Regions from separate parts of the Shewanella sp. M-Br genome, predicted to be linked through region 2. Evidence: riboswitches for the same ligand, from Rfam matches in the RefSeq annotation. Region 2 holds a riboswitch; the other holds the start of a gene.
What was found. Region 2 has a riboswitch for cyclic di-GMP ahead of AAA952_RS13615 (glycosyl hydrolase family 18 protein). Riboswitches for the same ligand answer to the same signal wherever they lie in the genome.
Positions count from the first base shown of each region.

Region 1: it holds a riboswitch for cyclic di-GMP, as region 2 does, so the genes downstream of both, gbpA (N-acetylglucosamine-binding protein GbpA) here and AAA952_RS13615 (glycosyl hydrolase family 18 protein) in region 2, are expected to answer to the same signal.

Region 1 is NZ_BJBV01000012.1:16,283-25,390, reverse strand. It holds gene AAA952_RS11600 (S46 family peptidase) at 1-1,843, opposite strand, end outside; gene AAA952_RS11595 (aromatic amino acid transport family protein) at 2,113-3,288, opposite strand; gene gbpA (N-acetylglucosamine-binding protein GbpA) at 3,852-5,297, opposite strand; cyclic di-GMP riboswitch class I at 5,421-5,519, opposite strand; yybP-ykoY riboswitch at 5,743-5,846, shown strand; gene AAA952_RS11585 (TMEM165/GDT1 family protein) at 5,930-6,484, shown strand; gene norR (nitric oxide reductase transcriptional regulator NorR) at 6,535-8,142, opposite strand; gene norV (anaerobic nitric oxide reductase flavorubredoxin) at 8,369-9,108, shown strand, end outside.
Region 2 is NZ_BJBV01000015.1:23,576-32,683, forward strand. It holds gene AAA952_RS13605 (aminopeptidase P family protein) at 1-982, opposite strand, end outside; gene AAA952_RS13610 (ROK family protein) at 1,376-2,161, shown strand; cyclic di-GMP riboswitch class I at 2,511-2,599, shown strand; gene AAA952_RS13615 (glycosyl hydrolase family 18 protein) at 2,713-5,319, shown strand; gene AAA952_RS13620 (FKBP-type peptidyl-prolyl cis-trans isomerase) at 5,425-5,895, opposite strand; gene AAA952_RS13625 (short-chain fatty acid transporter) at 6,146-7,501, shown strand; gene AAA952_RS13630 (HPP family protein) at 7,583-8,062, opposite strand; gene AAA952_RS13635 (TetR/AcrR family transcriptional regulator) at 8,339-8,953, shown strand; gene AAA952_RS13640 (DUF1294 domain-containing protein) at 9,047-9,108, opposite strand, start outside.

The DNA.
Region 1 (9,108 bases), on a different contig from region 2:
GTGCATCGAATGGGTCAACACCCGTGTCCTTTTGCACTATGCCTTCAAGGCGAGTGAATGGCACGGCCACTAAACCGTCTTTTGGCGAATAGCCTTTCACATGACCAACCGTGACACGTAAGCTTGAGTTAGCATCGGCATACACTGGCTTACCTTGCTCTAGGTTGTAAGCAATAATGGCATCCATATATTGCGGACGCACCTTCATTAGTTCACCCGCTAATTCTTTTTCTTTCTTTTCTTCGGCCATATCTGTGTCATACATAGCGACAGCGAATTGAATGAAAGGATCTTTAGAGGCTTTAAAATCGGCAACGGATTTGTCCATCCACGCCAGACGAACGTCTTTCTTACCTAACTCAGTTTTGGCGTACATTTTATCTAAGGTTTTCGAAAGCTTAGCTTCACTAAACTTTTTATCGATACCAAAGGCTTTATCCAATGCGGGTAGGCGCTGATCTTCTGGCAGTGCGGCGTAGCGTTTTAGCATGTCGAGCAATACCGCTTTATCAACGCTTGGCGCATAACGACGGTCAATACGCTCCATGCTGGCTTTTAGACGTGTCATATCACGATCTTGGAAGCCCGGTTCACGCTGCATATCTGGCAGTTGTTTCTCGTTCGCGAGGCGATATAAGCTGCGCGCCGTCGGCAACATAGTCGTGCTGCCTATGTAGCTTAAGATCATGTCACGCTCTTGATGCGTCTTGCCTTTGGCAATCAAGGCATCTAATTCCGCTAAGGTTTTACCGTATTTCGCTTCACGACTGCTGTCTTTGGCTATCCACGCCGCCAGCTTAGCTTCGAGGGCTTTACGGTCGGCCAACATGGTTGATTTGCCGTAAAACTCGATCATAGAAGTGAAGTTTTTCGCGTAATTTGCAAGGCCAGCAATTTGACTCTCGTACTTAATACGCTCGTCGCTGCCCTCTGGAGCGGTTTCTTTAATGATCTCTATAAAGCGTTCACGCAGCATTTTGCCTTCGGGATAAGCCCACTCAAACTCATTTTGAACTTCAGTGGCTGTGCGATATCTGTTGGTGCGACCTGGGTAGCCTGCCACCATCACAAAATCCCCCTCACTCACGCCTTTAGCCGATACTTTTAAGAAACTTTTTGGCTCATAAGGCACGTTGTCAGCACTAAATTCTGCGGGTTTACCCGCTTTAGATACATAAGCACGGTAGAAAGAAAAATCGCCTGTGTGACGTGGCCACATCCAGTTGTCTACGTCGCCGCCGTATTTACCCACGCTCGCGGCTGGGTTATAGACTAAACGCACATCACGGATTTCCAGTTGTTTAACCAGATAATATTCGAGACCACCGTGAAAGCTATACACTTGGCAACGGTAACCATCTTCTTTTTCACATTCAGCAACTAAGGCTTTTTCTTGGCTTTCAACGCCTTGATAGAAGGCGCTGCCCACTTTACCTTCAAGCCCGTTTTTAACTCGCTCAGTGACATTAGTGACATCTTCAGTCACATAGACACGTGAGCCAGGGGTCGCAGGTAATTCATCGGCGAAGGTCTTAGCTAAAAAACCATCCTGCAGCAGATTTTTCTCAGGAGTGGAGTTGTATTGAATCGCCCCATAGGCACAGTGATGGTTAGTCACGACTAGGCCCTTTGGCGATACAAATGATGCAGTGCAACCGCCGAGGCTTATCACGGCATTCATCGGGAATTCGGTGAGTTTAGAAATCGATTTTGCATCAATTTCAAGGCCTTTTGCTTTCAGCTCATCAGCCATAGCAGGCAGTTGATGGGGCTGCCACATACCTTCGTCAGCCTGTGCGCCAAAACTAGCGGCCACGGCAACTGTGAGTAACCATTTTTTCATTGTGTTAAGTCCGTTTTATGTGAATGAAGCCACGCGCAAGCTGGGCCATTTTCTCGTTTTAATAGCGTTGTTTTAATTTTAAATAACTGTGCTAAAACCCAGCATCACTCGCTTTAAAACCTAAAAAGCAAAAAGTCAGGCCGGGGCCTGACTTTATCACATGCGACACACTCTATAACAGACTCTGAAAAACTCGCTTACAAAGCAAATACATTTAATCAAAGTTACCCAGATGTATTCGCTAAAAAGCCCTCATCTATCGCAATGAATTAGATCCCAACAAATAGTTGGGCACCCACAATCACGGCACCTAACAAGCCTGCAATGACTAATGCAACAGATCCGCCAGACACTTGATAACCACCCAGCTGCGACTGACGTTGACGCAGTGCCATAACAATTGGCAAGAAGATAATCATCACGACCAATGGTACGGCCGCAAATCCCAGTACCGCCACAAAGCCTTCAGGCAAATACAAGGCACACAAAACAGGCGGAATAAAGGTCAGTAACCAAGTTTGAATACGGCCGGCAAACGTTTCTTTGGCGCGAGTTAATTCGGCGATAAAGTCATATAAACTTAAGGTCACACCGAGGAATGAAGTCACTAAGGCTAAGTCAGCGAATAATGAAATACATTTGCTGATCCAAGGCGTATGAGCAATATCCTGCAATGCCGTGACGAGTGAAGGTAGTGAACCTTCAAAACTATTCACCTCATATCCGCCTACTGTGCCTAAAGTCACCAATAACCACAGAACATAACAAGCAAGTGGGATAGTCGAGCCGATTAACAACACTTTACGCAGTGATACCGCATCGCCATCGAGATAACGAACTAAAGTGGCGATACAGACGTGGAAACCAAACGAAGTAAACACCACGGGAATTGCCGCCATCCAATTGCTGGTCATAGACTCGGCAATCGCGCCAGTTGCCATGCTAGCAATACTGACTTCGGGCAATAAAAATAATACCACCACCACGAGCAATAGAATCATTAACGAAAATAGGAAACGTGACACTTTATCGACCCAAGCAACACCTAGCGCCGCAAAGCCACCGAGCACCAGTGTAAATAACAACACTGCGACTTGATTATCGAGCACGATATCGAACATGTTCTTCGCTTTAAGCACTAATAACGAAGAGCCGCCGGTGAGATAAGCCGCGGTCAAGGCAAATAATAAACTCAGGAAAGAAGCACCTTGAATTATTTGACCTTTTTTACCCAGTAACTTACCCGTAATAGCATGCACGTTATCCCCCACGCCAGTGCGTAAGTTAATTTCGAGCATAAGTAATGAGGTATAGGCGGACACGCCCCAAATAACGACGAGTAACACTAAAGCAGGGATAATACCTAAAGCCGCTGTGGCTAAAGGTAACGCTAACATACCTGCGCCAATGGCCGTCCCGGCAACGATGGCGATCGAGCCTAACATTTTTGAATTCACACAATAGTCCTGTTCAATAATTAATTATTATTTTATTTGAGTAAGATTTGAACCGATAAAGCCTTGCGTCTTAAATCGAAATAAGCGACACATCACTTAAAGCATCCAATCAGATCTCGACCTAGCAGATCAATTGGCCCCAATAGCTTTTGAATGTTTCAACCCAGTAGCCATTGAGGCTAACTAAATCGATTATTGAAAAATGGCATGACTTTCAATTGTGATAGCCCAAATGAATGTACCGATATAAGCATCGATTAAATAGATAGTTTGGGACATTAACAGAGCCAAACCCAGTGGGCAAGCCAGTTGTGAACAAAGAAGGGTAGCAAACGATACGGTAACAACTTAATAGCGCTGTGATAAACGAAAATATACAAGCCAACAAAATCGCTACCTTTGTTGAGAATATATCGGATGCAGCATTGAGCTTAAACCGAGGTAAAGCGCATCTTTCACCATCGAGAGCATGCAAAATATGGGCTTAAACACACGGATATGTTTAAGCCCAATGACACCTTTTTGAAGCTAGGTTAGCTCAAAAAGTTAATTTACAGCTCAGTCCACGCCATAGCCCAAGAAGCGCCAACACCTGGCTCAAATCCTGTGGCAGAAGCCGACCACTGCACGCAATAGCCGCTATAAGGGAATGGCTTACATTGATACACTTTGCCATTTTTAGGCTGTAACACTGTAGTACCTGCAACGTAACCTTTCACGCCTGCTGGGAATACAAAATCAGCTTCTGGTGCAGGAGCTTGATCCTTTAAGAAGAGATCAAAGTTCTGCTGAATAACATCACCTTGTTTAGGCTCAGCTTTTACCTGCAAATGATAATGCCCAGCTTTAGGCTCAACGACGTCTAACACTAAGCTAGCACTGGTATTGTTAACAGTTTGGCTCACAAAACCTGCCGCTGTGCCATCATGGCTAAACAAATACGCTGACACTAGCATCTCGGCGTTACTGGTCACATCAAAGCTGACCTTCGCCGCACCATCGATAATTTGATAATCGTCGGCAAGTGAAGTGACTTCTAAGCTGTTGCCCGGAGCAGGAGCTAAATCAAATCCCACTTCGACACGCTCAATACCTGAGTTTTTCGCTGTAAAAATGTCGTTTTTGCCATACACAGGCTCAATCACACCCGATGCATTTTTTTGTCCCGCTTTTAACTGGGACTGCTGGGCGTTAATCGCGCTCGCTAATAGGAAAGGCCAATTTTGTTTATCACCTTGAGTCGCATCGCTAATGGTAATGACTGTTTGCTTAGCCGCTTGCTCACCATTGGCGTCAAACACCCGGGTCATCACTTTATCGCCTGCTTTTAGATCGAGTGACGGATTGATATCCCCCACATCTTGCCATTCACTCGGCACAACAGGACCCGAGCCCAAGTTCACATCGATAGCATTATAGAAACTATTCGTCGTATCTCCCACTTCCCACACGGCCAAGATCACTTGATAACCACTGCGACCTTCTGGCACGTAGCAGTCATGGGTCACTAACTTAGGCGGCTGTTCCATACCACCATCAACTACGCAAAAGGGTGCTAAGTCAAAGCTCGCTCGGCTCAAAGCTTGGTTTGGGTTCCAATCTTGGCGAGTTAAATAGTAACGCCAATTACGGGTGACATGATTTGCTGTGAACTGCCAACTGAACTTATTCCAGCCCGCTTTAATATCCGTCTTTGCCCAACGGCTCGGACTTTGTTCATCCAAAGGTGAAAAAGCACCATTGCCAGCGCTCGCCAGTTTGCCATCAGCAGGACCTGATTCAGGAAAACCCGATGGCCCCTCAACACTTTGCGGCTCCCATTGCACCGCGCCACAATTGGCATTTTTACCTGTTTTACAGGCATATGAACGCGATTCAGGTGCCACAACATAACCGTGCGCCTGCGCAGAGATACTCACAAACGCATTCGTCGCCATTACTGCCGCGGCCAATAAACTCAATTTAGAAATAGGGGAAAAAACAGTAGGATTTGCCACTTTAATGCACTCCATTGATTGCCTATCATCCTAAACATAATGATAGGCTTAGATATAAAAGTGGTATTTGGGCAAACAACAGCATTAAACAGCAGTCGTTTATCTTTCACAGAAATCGAATTCTGCGGCAACTCCGCTTCTTAGTTCACTAAAAAATCCATTTACAACCTTAGACCGGAAGCTTTGCGTCCTAACTTTTCAATTAGTTTGCCAAATACAGTCGTTATCATTGAGTCACTACGAGTTAACAGTATGTAACTAAGTAGAAATGACTTGGCTAAATTAGCAACAAAAGACAACGTTGTCAAAAAATAATTCATTTATATTCATTGAGTTACAGAATGTGGATCGGTATTTTTCTGACACCTGTCAAACATTTATCAGCACCTACTGTTATAAACTCGTGCTTGAAACTAAATCTTACCTAGGTATAATGCCCACCTCGCTTCGGGGGAGTAGCTAACTGGATTTCGAGCCATCGTCATTTAGGGTGAACATCAACATACTTGGCAACATGCCATGGTGTTCACAGCAAATCATAGATTTGCCCAGCAAGACCTGAGCACAATGACCGCACCTAGGGGTGGACGGTTTATTGTGCTTATGTCATAACCACCCCTAAAGGATCACACTTGGAAGCCCTACTTGCCTCAACCTTTACGGTTGCTATCGCCGAAATTGGTGATAAAACTCAATTGCTTGCACTAATCCTCGCCGCAAGATTTAAAAATAAAACCGCCATTATTTTAGGTATTTTGCTGTCGACATTATTTAACCATTTTGCCGCAGCTTGGATTGGCCAATGGGCGATTAACTGGGTAAGCCCTGATCTTGCACGTTATTTAGTGGCTGCGTCCTTCTTCGCGATCGCTCTTTGGGTGTTAATCCCCGATAAAGTCGATGCAGAAGAGAGCCATTTCTATAAAATGGGCCCCTTTCTCGCCACCTTTATCCTGTTTTTTATCGCCGAAATGGGGGATAAAACGCAAATAGCAACTGTGGTATTAGCCGCAAAATACGATTCATTAACTATGGTGGTTGCTGGCACAACCTTAGGCATGCTGCTTGCTAACGTACCCGTAGTAATCGCAGGCCACTTCAGCGCCGAAAAATTGCCTATGTTGTGGATACACCGTGGCTGCGCCGTATTGTTCGCACTACTGGGTGTCGCGACCCTGTTCTTCTAAGAATCGAGGCAGGGGTTTTGCTGCAGAATAAAATTTCTTCACGCAATATTTTATTCTTTTAAACCTAACCGTTTTGCAAGTCGGTGCAAATTACCTGTATCGATTTGCAATATTCTTGCACACGCAGCCCAATTTTGTTGATTCGCGGCTAAAACTTGGCGAATAAGTTGACGCTGATATCTCTCAGTCGCAGCCTTAAGCCCCAGCATAACACTGGAATTATCTTGCGATTGTCCCTCACGACAGGCCGACTCAGACCTAAATGCTAATTCACTGGCTGGCGTTGCGGCATCTGATGGTCTATCTTCGTCGACTGTTCTGTGTGCTTGATTCATCAAAGAATCGAGCTGAAAATGTTTATCACTTAAGCTGATATAAGCCGTTTTTAGCTCGGCTTTCGCCAACACCGCAGCCCTGTGTATCGCATGCTCTAGCTCACGCACATTACCCGGCCATGTGTATTGCTCTAATAACTGCTGCGCTGCGGGTGTGATATTGATATGGGTGAGTCCTAACTTCGCTTTACAACGTTCAAGAAAAAAACCTGTCAGCATGACAATATCTTGCCCACGCTCTCTTAATGGTGCTACGTGGATAGGAAATACGCTCAACCTATGGTAAAGGTCGAAACGAAAACGCCCTTCCGTTGCCTCTTGGTGCAAAATTCGATTAGTGGCGGCAATAATCCGAGTATTCACTTTTAGGCTCTTATCACTGCCCACTCGCTGTAATTCACCGTATTGTAAAACCCTCAATAACTTAGCTTGCAGCCCCAAAGGAAGCTCCCCGATTTCATCTAAAAACAAGGTCCCCTTGTCTGCGAGTTCAAACTTGCCTTGCCTATGACTGATTGCCCCCGTAAATGCCCCTTTTACATGCCCAAATAACTCGCTTTCGGCGACGGACTCAGGCAGTGCAGCGCAGTTCAAATAGATAAGTGATTTATCGGCTCTGGTCGATTGATTATGTATCGCCGCGGCCACTAACTCCTTACCCACGCCAGTTTCGCCGGTAATTAATACCGATAAATCAGTGCCTGCCACGGCACTTATCTGCTGCTTTAGCGATTGGATCTGTGTGGATTGCCCTATGATCTCCTGCTGACTAGCAGGACGATTGAGCACCTCAGTGCCATTGGAAACTTCAACAACTTGGGATTCTAGCTGTTGCATCAATAACGCAGTATTAAGACTGGCTGCGGCCAGTGCGCTGATCACACGCAACTCGCTGTCACTAAAACCATCAAACTGATGAGGGTTGAAACCATCAATGGTGAGCGCCCCAATTAAGCGATCGTTCGCGATTAGTGGTAAACCAATGCAAGCATGTACATGTAAGTTCGCACTATGATGTGGAATTAAACCATCATACGGATCGGGAAGTTCACTGTCGGCTGGGAAACGAACCACATCGCCAGCACGGGCGATAGCCTCTAATCTCGGATGTTCACTAATTTGAAAGCGCCGCCCTAACACTTCGGCAAAGAGCCCATCTATCGCCAAGGGGACAAATTGCTGCTCCCGAAATGCCAATAATGCCGCAGCATCACAATTGACACGCCGCCTGACCACTGCCAACAAACGCTCAAATCTGTCTTGCGTCGACACGCCGACAGTTAAATCTAAGGCTAACTGAGTTAAATCAGCATGGGCACTCATAGCACATCCACAGTCAAATAAAGTCATATTGACAACAGTGTAATGTCAAATTGACAAATATCAAATTGTCATTATGACACCAGCAAGTAATTTTAAATGTTGAAATACGTTAATATAAATAAAAATCAATACCTTAGAATATTGGCATAGTGAGTGCAATAAGAGATTTAACTAAATAAGCAAGATTTACGTAGCGTATTCATTATTAATTATCACAGGTGTATTTATGACTATTCATGTAAAAAACAATATCCACTGGGTGGGTCAACGCGATTGGGAAGTGCAAGATTTTCATGGTACTGAGTACAAGATAACTAAAGGCACAAGCTACAATAGCTACCTTATCCGTGAAGAAAAAACCGTGTTAATTGATACAGTTGATCATCGGTTTAGCCAGCAATTCTTACAAAATCTTGAAGCTGAAATTAATTTAACCGACATAGACTATATTGTGATGAACCATGCAGAGGAAGACCACTCAGGCGCCCTGACTGCATTAATGGCCAAAATTCCTAACACTCCAATTTACTGCAGTGAAAATGCGGTCGACTCCATTGTAGGACATCACCACCACCCAGAATGGAATTTCATTACCGTAAAGACAGGGGATAGTTTAGCGATAGGCAATGGTAAGCAACTGATATTTATCGAAGCACCTATGTTGCATTGGCCAGATAGCATGATGACATACCTCACCGAAGATGCGGTTTTATTCAGTAACGATGCCTTTGGCCAACACTATTGCGACGAACATTTATTCAATGATGAGGTTGATCAAAATGAATTAATGGAGCAATGCCTACGGTACTACTCAAACATTTTAACGCCCTTTAGCAGCCTAGTGACGGCTAAAATTCACGAAGTATTAAGCTTTAATTTACCTGTAAATATGATCGCAACTTCACATGGCATTGTGTGGCGTGATAATCCAGCCCAAATTATTCACCAATATTTAGCTTGGGCCGA
Region 2 (9,108 bases):
ATGCAAGGAATCGACTCACTGCGACGCCATCGCGGATATGGCAGGCACGCATGCCGGCCAGTTCTGCGGCGTTTTTCTGCGCTTTAGGTAAAGCGACAGGATCGATTCCAGCTATCAATTTTGCTCCTGCCTCACGGGCAATGTTTTGTGCCCAAGCGTTTGCAGAATTCGGATCGGCCAGTAGTTTTACATCCTGCATGCTGGCGAGTGTATCGGCAAGAGATGCCTCGCCCTTAAAGCTTACGCCAGCGCCAACATGCTCCTCAATGCCCTCTGGGAGTTTGCTTAAATCGGTGAAAAGCTGCATATCGCCATTGGCGTGGACCAGAGCACTGCCGAGTACAACGGGTAGTCGCGGTACATCATTGCCGCGAATGTTGAGTAGCCAGCAGAAAGAATCTAAGGCGGCGATTAAGGCAACATCACCACCGGCTTTTTTTACTAAGGCACCAATTTCAATGCGTTTTTGCAGGCTGGTTTTACCAGCACTCTCGTTGCTAAACAAAGTGATAGGCGCGTTCGACTGTGCTGGCCGATTCTGCCAATGCAAATCGATAGGGTTTTGTTCAACTGCAACTAATTCGATTTGGGATTTATTTAAGGTTGCTTTGGCATTTTCATACCAAGCTAAGGTGTGTAAGCGCGCATCGAAACCAACGCGAGATCCTGCTGGTAGCGTGTCACATAACCACTCAATTTGTGGTGTATCGGTTAGGCTTTCATAACTGAAAAGTGTGGCATCGACTTGCAAACGAACTTGAACCGTATAGCGGCCATCGGTAAATATTGCGGCTTTATCTTTCAATACGATAGCCATACCCGCCGAACCGGTAAAGTTGGTTGCCCAGTACAAACGTTCGTTATGTGCTGGCACATATTCGCCCAGATATTCGTCGGCACGGGGAATAATAAAAGCATCGAGATTAGCAGATGTTAATTCGTTACGAATAGCACCGAGACGGTTAGCGATTGATTGTGACATATGGGCTCCAATAGAGACTGGCATGCTATGCGAGTCGGTAGGCGAAGATCGCCTAAGGATGAATAGGTTTATGTTGATTTGAGTTTTAACCGGCTCGGATTATCGCAAGTCTAGCGCGCTAGATGCAAGGGTAGCGAATAAAGGATTTTGTATACAATCGTGAATTTGTGCAGGTAAGACGCTTGAGGTTATGGGGTTTGTTGTTAATTTATTTATGTGATTTTGAGCATGAAAAGTGAATTAAATAAAAGGTTGGTCATGTTTTAATTAGGACTTGTTCCTTAAAAATTAGCAACTTAAGTTTTATTCAATCGCTAACATTTGGACCCTATGCTAACATTTGCCATCTCTACTCGGGGTCAGAGTGGGGCACATGTATCAGTGGAGTAAGCGATGCAAATACTAACAATAGATGTGGGCGGTACCAAAGCCCTGTTCGAACTTCAGCTCGCGGGACATACAGAACAATATAAAATCCCCACAGGTGAAGGTTTTAAAATTGAAGAGTTAAATAATCAAATCGCGGCTTTTGAACGTGATTATGATTTACAGCATTACCAACTAGCGATTGCCGTACCTGGACTGGTACAAAATAATCGTTTGGTTTCTTGTAAATCTTTACCTGGACTCAATGGATTGAGCTTTGATACAGTCAAAACCCAGGGTGAGCTTAAGTTTATCTGCAACGATATCGATGCGGGTATGCAAGCGACTTGTGATGCCAAATATGCCTGTGAGTTATTGGTCATGTGCGGCACTGGGATCGGTATGTCTATTGCTTTTAATGGACAAGTCTTTACGGGAGCGACGGGCGTGGCGGGGGAGTTGGGGCCTTGTCGCGTGATGACAGAATCTGGCGAGTTTAGTTTAGAGCAACTGGCCAGTGGCGATTCAGTGCGCAGCCGTAAAATCTCCACTCAGGATGATTTATATCGCGCGGGCAGTTATCTCGGCATGGGATTAGCGTGGGCGGTTAATTTATTTAATCCCAATCGAATTTGGCTCGCTGGCGGTATGATGAATAGCGCTCCTTACTACAAAGGCTGTCTCGAAAGCTTAAAGCAAATGGCATTGAGCGCGCCCTTAGCTGAGATGAAAATCAATCGTGTCGATGATATGGAAACCTTGGTTTGCCGCGGTTTATCTGTGATGCTCGCAAGGGACTACCCCCGCGCATAAGAATAATAAATGCCCCGCGCATAAGGATCATAATGTTGCTCAACAATGGTTTGCGCCATGAATGTTTAGTGATTGAGTTTTAGCTGCATAAGCGACGTAAATTGTGAAATATAAAGCAGGACTTGTGATGTCTTTGGCATATCGAGTCCTGTTTTTTTATTCTTAAAGTATTCAGATGATCCTCATTACCCAAAGTAAATATTAGCGATAGTTTAATTTGCATAATTCCTTTCTTATCAGATGCCTAGTTCTATTTACGATTTTAGCCAATAACACAGTTGATAATATTTTGTTGCAATTTTATTGCGCTTACGCTTATGCTGATATTTGCAATGACAACGTTGTCATTGTGTGTAAAAGGCAAACCAGTTGAAAAACTGGGACGCAAAGCCTCCGGTCTAAGGGTTCGTCTGTACCTATGATAGCGGGGATACCACAGGTTTTTCTTCGTGCAGTTGTCAGTCGTTTTGCATGGTTTTAAGAGAGTGCTGTTTCCTGTCTACGCTTTGTTTGCCTTATTGATTCATATAAAAATTCAATAGGGATATCTCATGTTCAAGACTCAAATTTCAACATCAGCCTTGCTAGTGGCATCAGCGCTGGCATCTACCATCAGTGCCAGCGTTTTTGCAGCGGCGCCCGGTAAACCGACTTTAGGTTGGGGCGAAACTAAGTTCGCTATTATTGAAGTGAATCAAGCGGCTACCGCTTACAATCAATTAGTTACGGTGAAAGATGCCGCCGATGTCTCCGTCAGTTGGAACCTTTGGAGTGGCGATGTGGGCAATAAAGCTCAAGTGTTGCTCAACGGCAATGTAGTTTGGGAAGGCCCATCTGGCGCGTCGGGAACCGCTAACTTTAAGGTGAACAAGGGCGGCCGTTATCAGATGCAAGTACAACTGTGTAACAGCGATGGCTGTACGGCGAGTGATGCTAAACAAATCCTCGTGGCTGATACCGACGGCAGCCATTTAGTGCCACTCAATGCTCCCCTAAAAGAAAACAACCGTCCCTATGCTAATAAATCAGGCAAAGTGGTGGGAGGTTACTTTGTCGAATGGGGCGTATACGGTCGTAAATTCCCGGTCGATAAGATACCTGCGCAAAACTTAACCCATATTTTATATGGCTTTACCCCAATTTGTGGTGGTGATGGCATCAATGATAGCTTGAAAGAAATCGAAGGCAGTTTCGAAGCGTTGCAACGTGCCTGTAGTGGTCGTGGTGATTTTAAAGTTGCGATTCACGATCCTTGGGCGGCGATTCAAATACCGCAGGCGGGAGTGAGTGAGCATTCAGATCCTTACAAAGGTAACTTTGGTCAATTGATGGCACTTAAGCAAGCACATCCAGATTTGAAGATTTTACCTTCGGTCGGTGGTTGGACCCTCTCGGATCCCTTCTTTTTCTTCGGTGATAAAACCAAGCGCGATATCTTTGTCGCTTCGGTGAAAGAGTTTCTACAGACATGGAAATTCTTCGATGGCGTTGATATCGACTGGGAATTTCCAGGGGGGAATGGCGCTAACCCAAATTTAGGTAATGCCAATGACGGTGAAACCTATGTGACTCTGATGCGTGAACTGCGGGCGATGCTTGATGAACTAAGCGCCGAAACGGGTCGTACCTATGAGCTGACCTCAGCGATTAGCGCTGGTGACGATAAAATTCAAAAAGTCGATTATCAGGCTGCTCAGCAGTACATGGATTACATCTTCTTGATGAGTTACGACTTTAATGGTGGTTGGACTAATACTGAACTCGGCCATCAAACCAATCTGTATGAAGCGAGTTGGGATCCCAATACCCGTTACACCACAGCTAATGGCGTTAATGCGCTGTTAGGCCAAGGCGTGACCCCGGGGAAAATTGTGGTCGGTGCCGCTATGTACGGCCGCGGCTGGACAGGTGTGAATGGCTACAGTGGTAATAATCCTTTTACAGGGACGGCAACGGGCAAAGTGAAAGGTACTTGGGAAGCTGGTGTGGTGGATTATCGTCAGATAGCGAATGACTATATGGGAAGTGGTTGGACTTACAGTTACGACGAAACAGCTGAGGCGCCATCTTTGTTCAAGGTATCTACTGGCGATTTAATCACTTTCGATGATGCTCGTTCAGTTAAAGCCAAGGGGCAATATGTGCTTTCTAATCAACTTGGTGGGCTTTTTGCGTGGGAACTTGATGCCGATAATGGTGACATTCTGAATGCCATGCACGAAGGTTTAGGCCATGGCGAAGGAACTACACCACCGGTGAATAAAGCGCCAATTGCCAATGCGGGCGCGGATGTGAATGTCACAGGTCCCGCCGATGTGGTGCTCAATGGTAGCGGTTCGCGTGATCCTGAAAATGAGGCGCTAACGTATCTTTGGACTCAAGTGTCTGGCCCAACGATTGCCATCACAAACGCCGATATGGCGAATGCGGCGATTCAATTGGCTGCAACGCAAACTGATGTTGCCTATAGTTTTAGTCTCAAAGTGACTGATCCAGAAGGGCTATCTGCCACAGATTCAGTGACAGTGACTAACAAGGCAGATACTCCGAACCAAGCACCAGTGGTGAGTGTGGCAGCCACTGCAACAGTGGAGGCGGGTAAAACTGTCAGCATAGTGGCGAGTGCCTCTGATGCCGACGGTGATGCCTTAACCTACGCTTGGACTGTGCCCGCTGGCGTGTCGGCAACCGGACAAAATAGTGCCACCTTAGTGGTCACTGGGCCTAATGTCACCGAAGCGACCAGCTATGGTTTGAGCGTGCTGGTTTCCGATGGCGCCTTAGATGCGAGCGCATCGACGAATCTGACCGTGACGCCAAAAGTGATCGGTGGTGGTTGTGATGCAACCGATCCTAATGCCGGTAACTATCCTGCTTGGCAAACCAGTGTGGTGTACAACACGGGCGATACTGTGAGCCACAGTCAGTTGGTATGGAAAGCCAAGTACTGGACGCAGGGCAATACGCCATCTCGCACCGCTGATCAATGGCAGCTACTTAGCCAAGTTGCTCTCGGTTGGGATGCGGGTGTCGCCTATACTGGCGGGCAAACCACCAGCTATAACGGCCGTCAATGGAAGGCGAGTTACTGGACTAAAGGGGATGTACCGGGCGTTGCGGCGGTATGGGTTGATATTGGTGCTGCAAGCTGTCCTTAATTATTCAACATACTAATATTATTTGAGTTATAGAGATAAAAAGCCCTGCGATAACGCAGGGCTTTTTATTCAGCAATTGATCTTACTGGCTAATTGGAGACTGATTTAATCAATCTTAAGCAGTTCCACATCAAAAATCAGCACTGATCCACCGCCAATTTTGCCCGTGCTGCGATTGCCGTAGGCGAGTTCACTTGGGATAAAGAAACGCACTTTATCGCCAACGACCATAAGTTGCACGCCCTCGGTCCAACCTTTAATTACGCGGTTAAGCGGAAATGCGATGGGCTCACCGCGATCAACCGAACTATCGAACACAGTCCCGTCGATCAAAGTGCCATGATAATGCACTGTCACAGTATCGCTGGCTTTAGGGTGAACAGTGCCATCGCCTTGAGTTAACACTTGATATTGCAAACCCGAAGCTGTGGTGATAACACCTTCTTTAGTTTTGTTTTGCGCTAAAAATTCATTGCCTAAACGGATATTCTCTTGGGCGGCTTTTTGGCCGTTCATCGAGGTAAAGAAGTAAAAAATCACCCCAGCAATCACCACAACGGCAAGTAACATTTTCATATAAAGAGCACCTTAGTTAATTTTTGCCATATTATCAGTTTTTTAGCTTGAGATGCTATCGGCACTCGCGTGTGCGTTGAGCTGGATATCTGGTGCTACCAGTTCAAACCGTTAAAAACTCCCTCAAGACTTTATCCTGCTTTAGAGATCGCTTAATCTGTGGGCTTAAGACTCAATAAAAATTCAATAAAAACAAATAAGAACTAGGGCGTGTTGACGTTTTAGTTCAGATAATAAACAAGGAAAGTCTATGTTAAACAAAGCGGCAAAACCTTTGGTCAAACTCGTCGACCGATATCTACCCGATCCCTATATTTTCGTGCTTTTACTTACCTTAGTCGTATTAATTGCTGCTGTGGTCGCCGAACATAAAACCCCGCTGGAAGTCATCAATTATTGGGGCGATGGCTTTTGGACGCTGTTAAGTTTTTCGATGCAGATGCTGTTAGTGCTGGTTGCAGGATTTATGTTGGCAAGCTCGCCGCCGATTAAAAAGCTGCTCGATGCCATTGCTGGATTGGCTAAGTCGGCACCACAAGCCATTATTTTAGTGACTTTGGTGTCACTGGCCGCCAGTTGGATTAACTGGGGTTTTGGGCTAGTGGTGGGCGCGTTATTTGCTAAAGCCTTAGCTCGCAAAGTAAAAGTGGATTATCGGCTGCTGGTCGCCAGCGCCTATTCCGGCTTTGTGGTTTGGCATGGTGGGCTTGCGGGTTCGATCCCATTAACCATAGCGACGGTGGGGCATTTCTCTGAATCGCAAATTGGCATTATCCCCACCAGTGACACCATTTTCGCGAGTTATAATTTATTGTTAGTGGCAATTCTGTTTGTGGTCATGCCCTTAGTGAATCGCTTTATGTTGCCAGAAGAAAAAGACAGTGTTTATGTTGACCCAAGCGCCCTTGATGGCAAAGACGCTGAACTTGATTCTTCGGCCTTAGAGCTTAACTCTGCAAATATGAGCGAGCGTCAGCCTGAAAGCCGTCCTGCGGATAAGTTAGAAAATAGCCGTTTACTCGGCTGGAGCGTCGGTGGCGCTGGGCTTGTATACTTAGGTTATTACTTTTGGGTGCAGGGCGGCAGCTTAAACCTCAATTTAGTGAACTTCTTATTCCTGTTCCTCGCCATCCTTTTACATCAAACACCACGCAGTTTATTAACCAGCTTGAATGAGGCCATTAAGGGCGGCGCAGGGATTGTTATCCAATTTCCCTTTTATGCGGGCATTATGGCTGTGATGGTGCAATCGGGTTTAGCCCAAAGTATTTCGGAAGGTTTTGTGGCCATCGCTAGCGCCGAGAGCCTGCCATTTTGGAGCTTTATCAGTGCAGGAATTGTGAATATTTTTGTGCCATCGGGAGGTGGCCAATGGGCGGTGCAGGCACCGATTATGTTACCCGCCGCACAGGCTTTAGGTGCTGATGTCGCTCGGGTCGCAATGGCCGTTGCTTGGGGAGATGCGTGGACTAACTTGATTCAACCTTTCTGGGCACTGCCCGTGCTGGCGATTGCAGGCTTAAAAGCGCGGGATATTATGGGCTTTTGTTTAATGCAATTGATGATCACTGGCGTGATTATCAGTATCGCGTTGAGTTGGTTCTAAAGGCAAAGTGACAGCCAATTTTGTATTTTAGAGAAAGTGTAGGGCAATTTAAAATTGCCCTTTTTTATTGGCGATGAATGATTAAAACCACTTTTGTGGGTATTGCCGGCGACAAACTAAGTTGTGATACAGCCAACCAAAAGCCAGAATGAGCGCAACACCACTGGCGACGGGCATATACAGAAAATCCCAGTGCTGCGCCGTGAGCATAACGACCAGAGGATTCGCTCCCGCGGGTGGATGCACAGTATGGGTTAGCATCATCACCGCTATGCCTAATCCGACCGCAAGCCCTAAGGCTAGCGGGGAGACTCCTAAAGTATTTAGAATGATCAGTCCAACCAAACTCGTGAGTAAGTGGCCGCAGAGAATGTTTCTCGGTTGAGCGAGTGGACTTTCTGGCAAGGCAAACAACAACACCATAGTGGCACCAAAGGGGGCCATCAACCAAATGGTTTGCGGTGTTAGCTGTTCAAGCGTCGCTAAACTACTGATACACAACGTGGCTCCACACCCTGCGAGCAAGGCCATCTTTAGATTCTGTGGATTGATTCTTTGCATCTTCTCTCCTATTAATGGCTTGTGTTAAGCCCTTATTTTGATAATGAATTGTGGACTTGAATGCTCAGAAAACCATCGCTGCTAACATGCTGTGGTGTTCCGTGTTCATTCTTGATTTCACTATTAACTTAATCTAGTTACCGAAGTAGACAGATTTGTCTACCTATGTGAATGTTCTCATGGGTAGACTGACTTGTCTACTCGTGAGAAGATAGTACTCATATTTGTTAGCTAAAATTTGCTAACGAATGTTTACCAAAGAAGAGGAATGAGTTGATGCAGGGCACTGAGATTCAGACAGGTACGCCATCGGATAAACGGCAGCAATTGGTCACTACCGCATTTAAACTGTTTTATTTTCAAAGTGTGCATGGGGTGGGGATTAACCAGATTTTGCAGGAATCGGCGATCGCCAAAAAGACCCTGTACCACCACTTTGCCAGTAAAGATGAGTTAGTTGAAGCCGTGGTTCGCTATCGTGATGAGGTATTTTATCAATGGCTTAGCGAGCGAGTGAACGCATTGCCAGCGGGACGGGAGGGCATTGGTGGGTTATTTATCGCGCTCGATGATTGGTTTAATCAAAGAGTGCCGCAACTGTGTGAGTTTCGCGGCTGTTTTTTTATCAATGTCAGCGCCGAATTTACTGAGCCGAGCCATCCAGTGCACCAACTCTGCGCCTTGCATAAACAGCGAGTGGCGAGTTTAATTGAACAGCAAGTATCGGCATTGGGCTTGCCAGAAGCCAAGACCCAATTTCTCGTTGCAGCAATAGGTTTACTCAAAGAGGGTGCGATAGTGTCGGCACAATTAAAAGGTGACACTCAGTCAGCACTGTTGGCGTTGTCTGTGGTTGAGCAGTTGATCGATGCCGCGACTCATGCTGCTTAGAGTACCACCCTTAGATGGCGATTCTTAGATAAGGCGCCTTATATAAAAGCCTTTGTATAAAAGCTCTTACATAAAAGCCCTTAAATAAGAGCATTAGATAAACATATTTACGGCGCCAGTTTTTATGCCATAACCCAGCACGGCTAAGTTAGCGA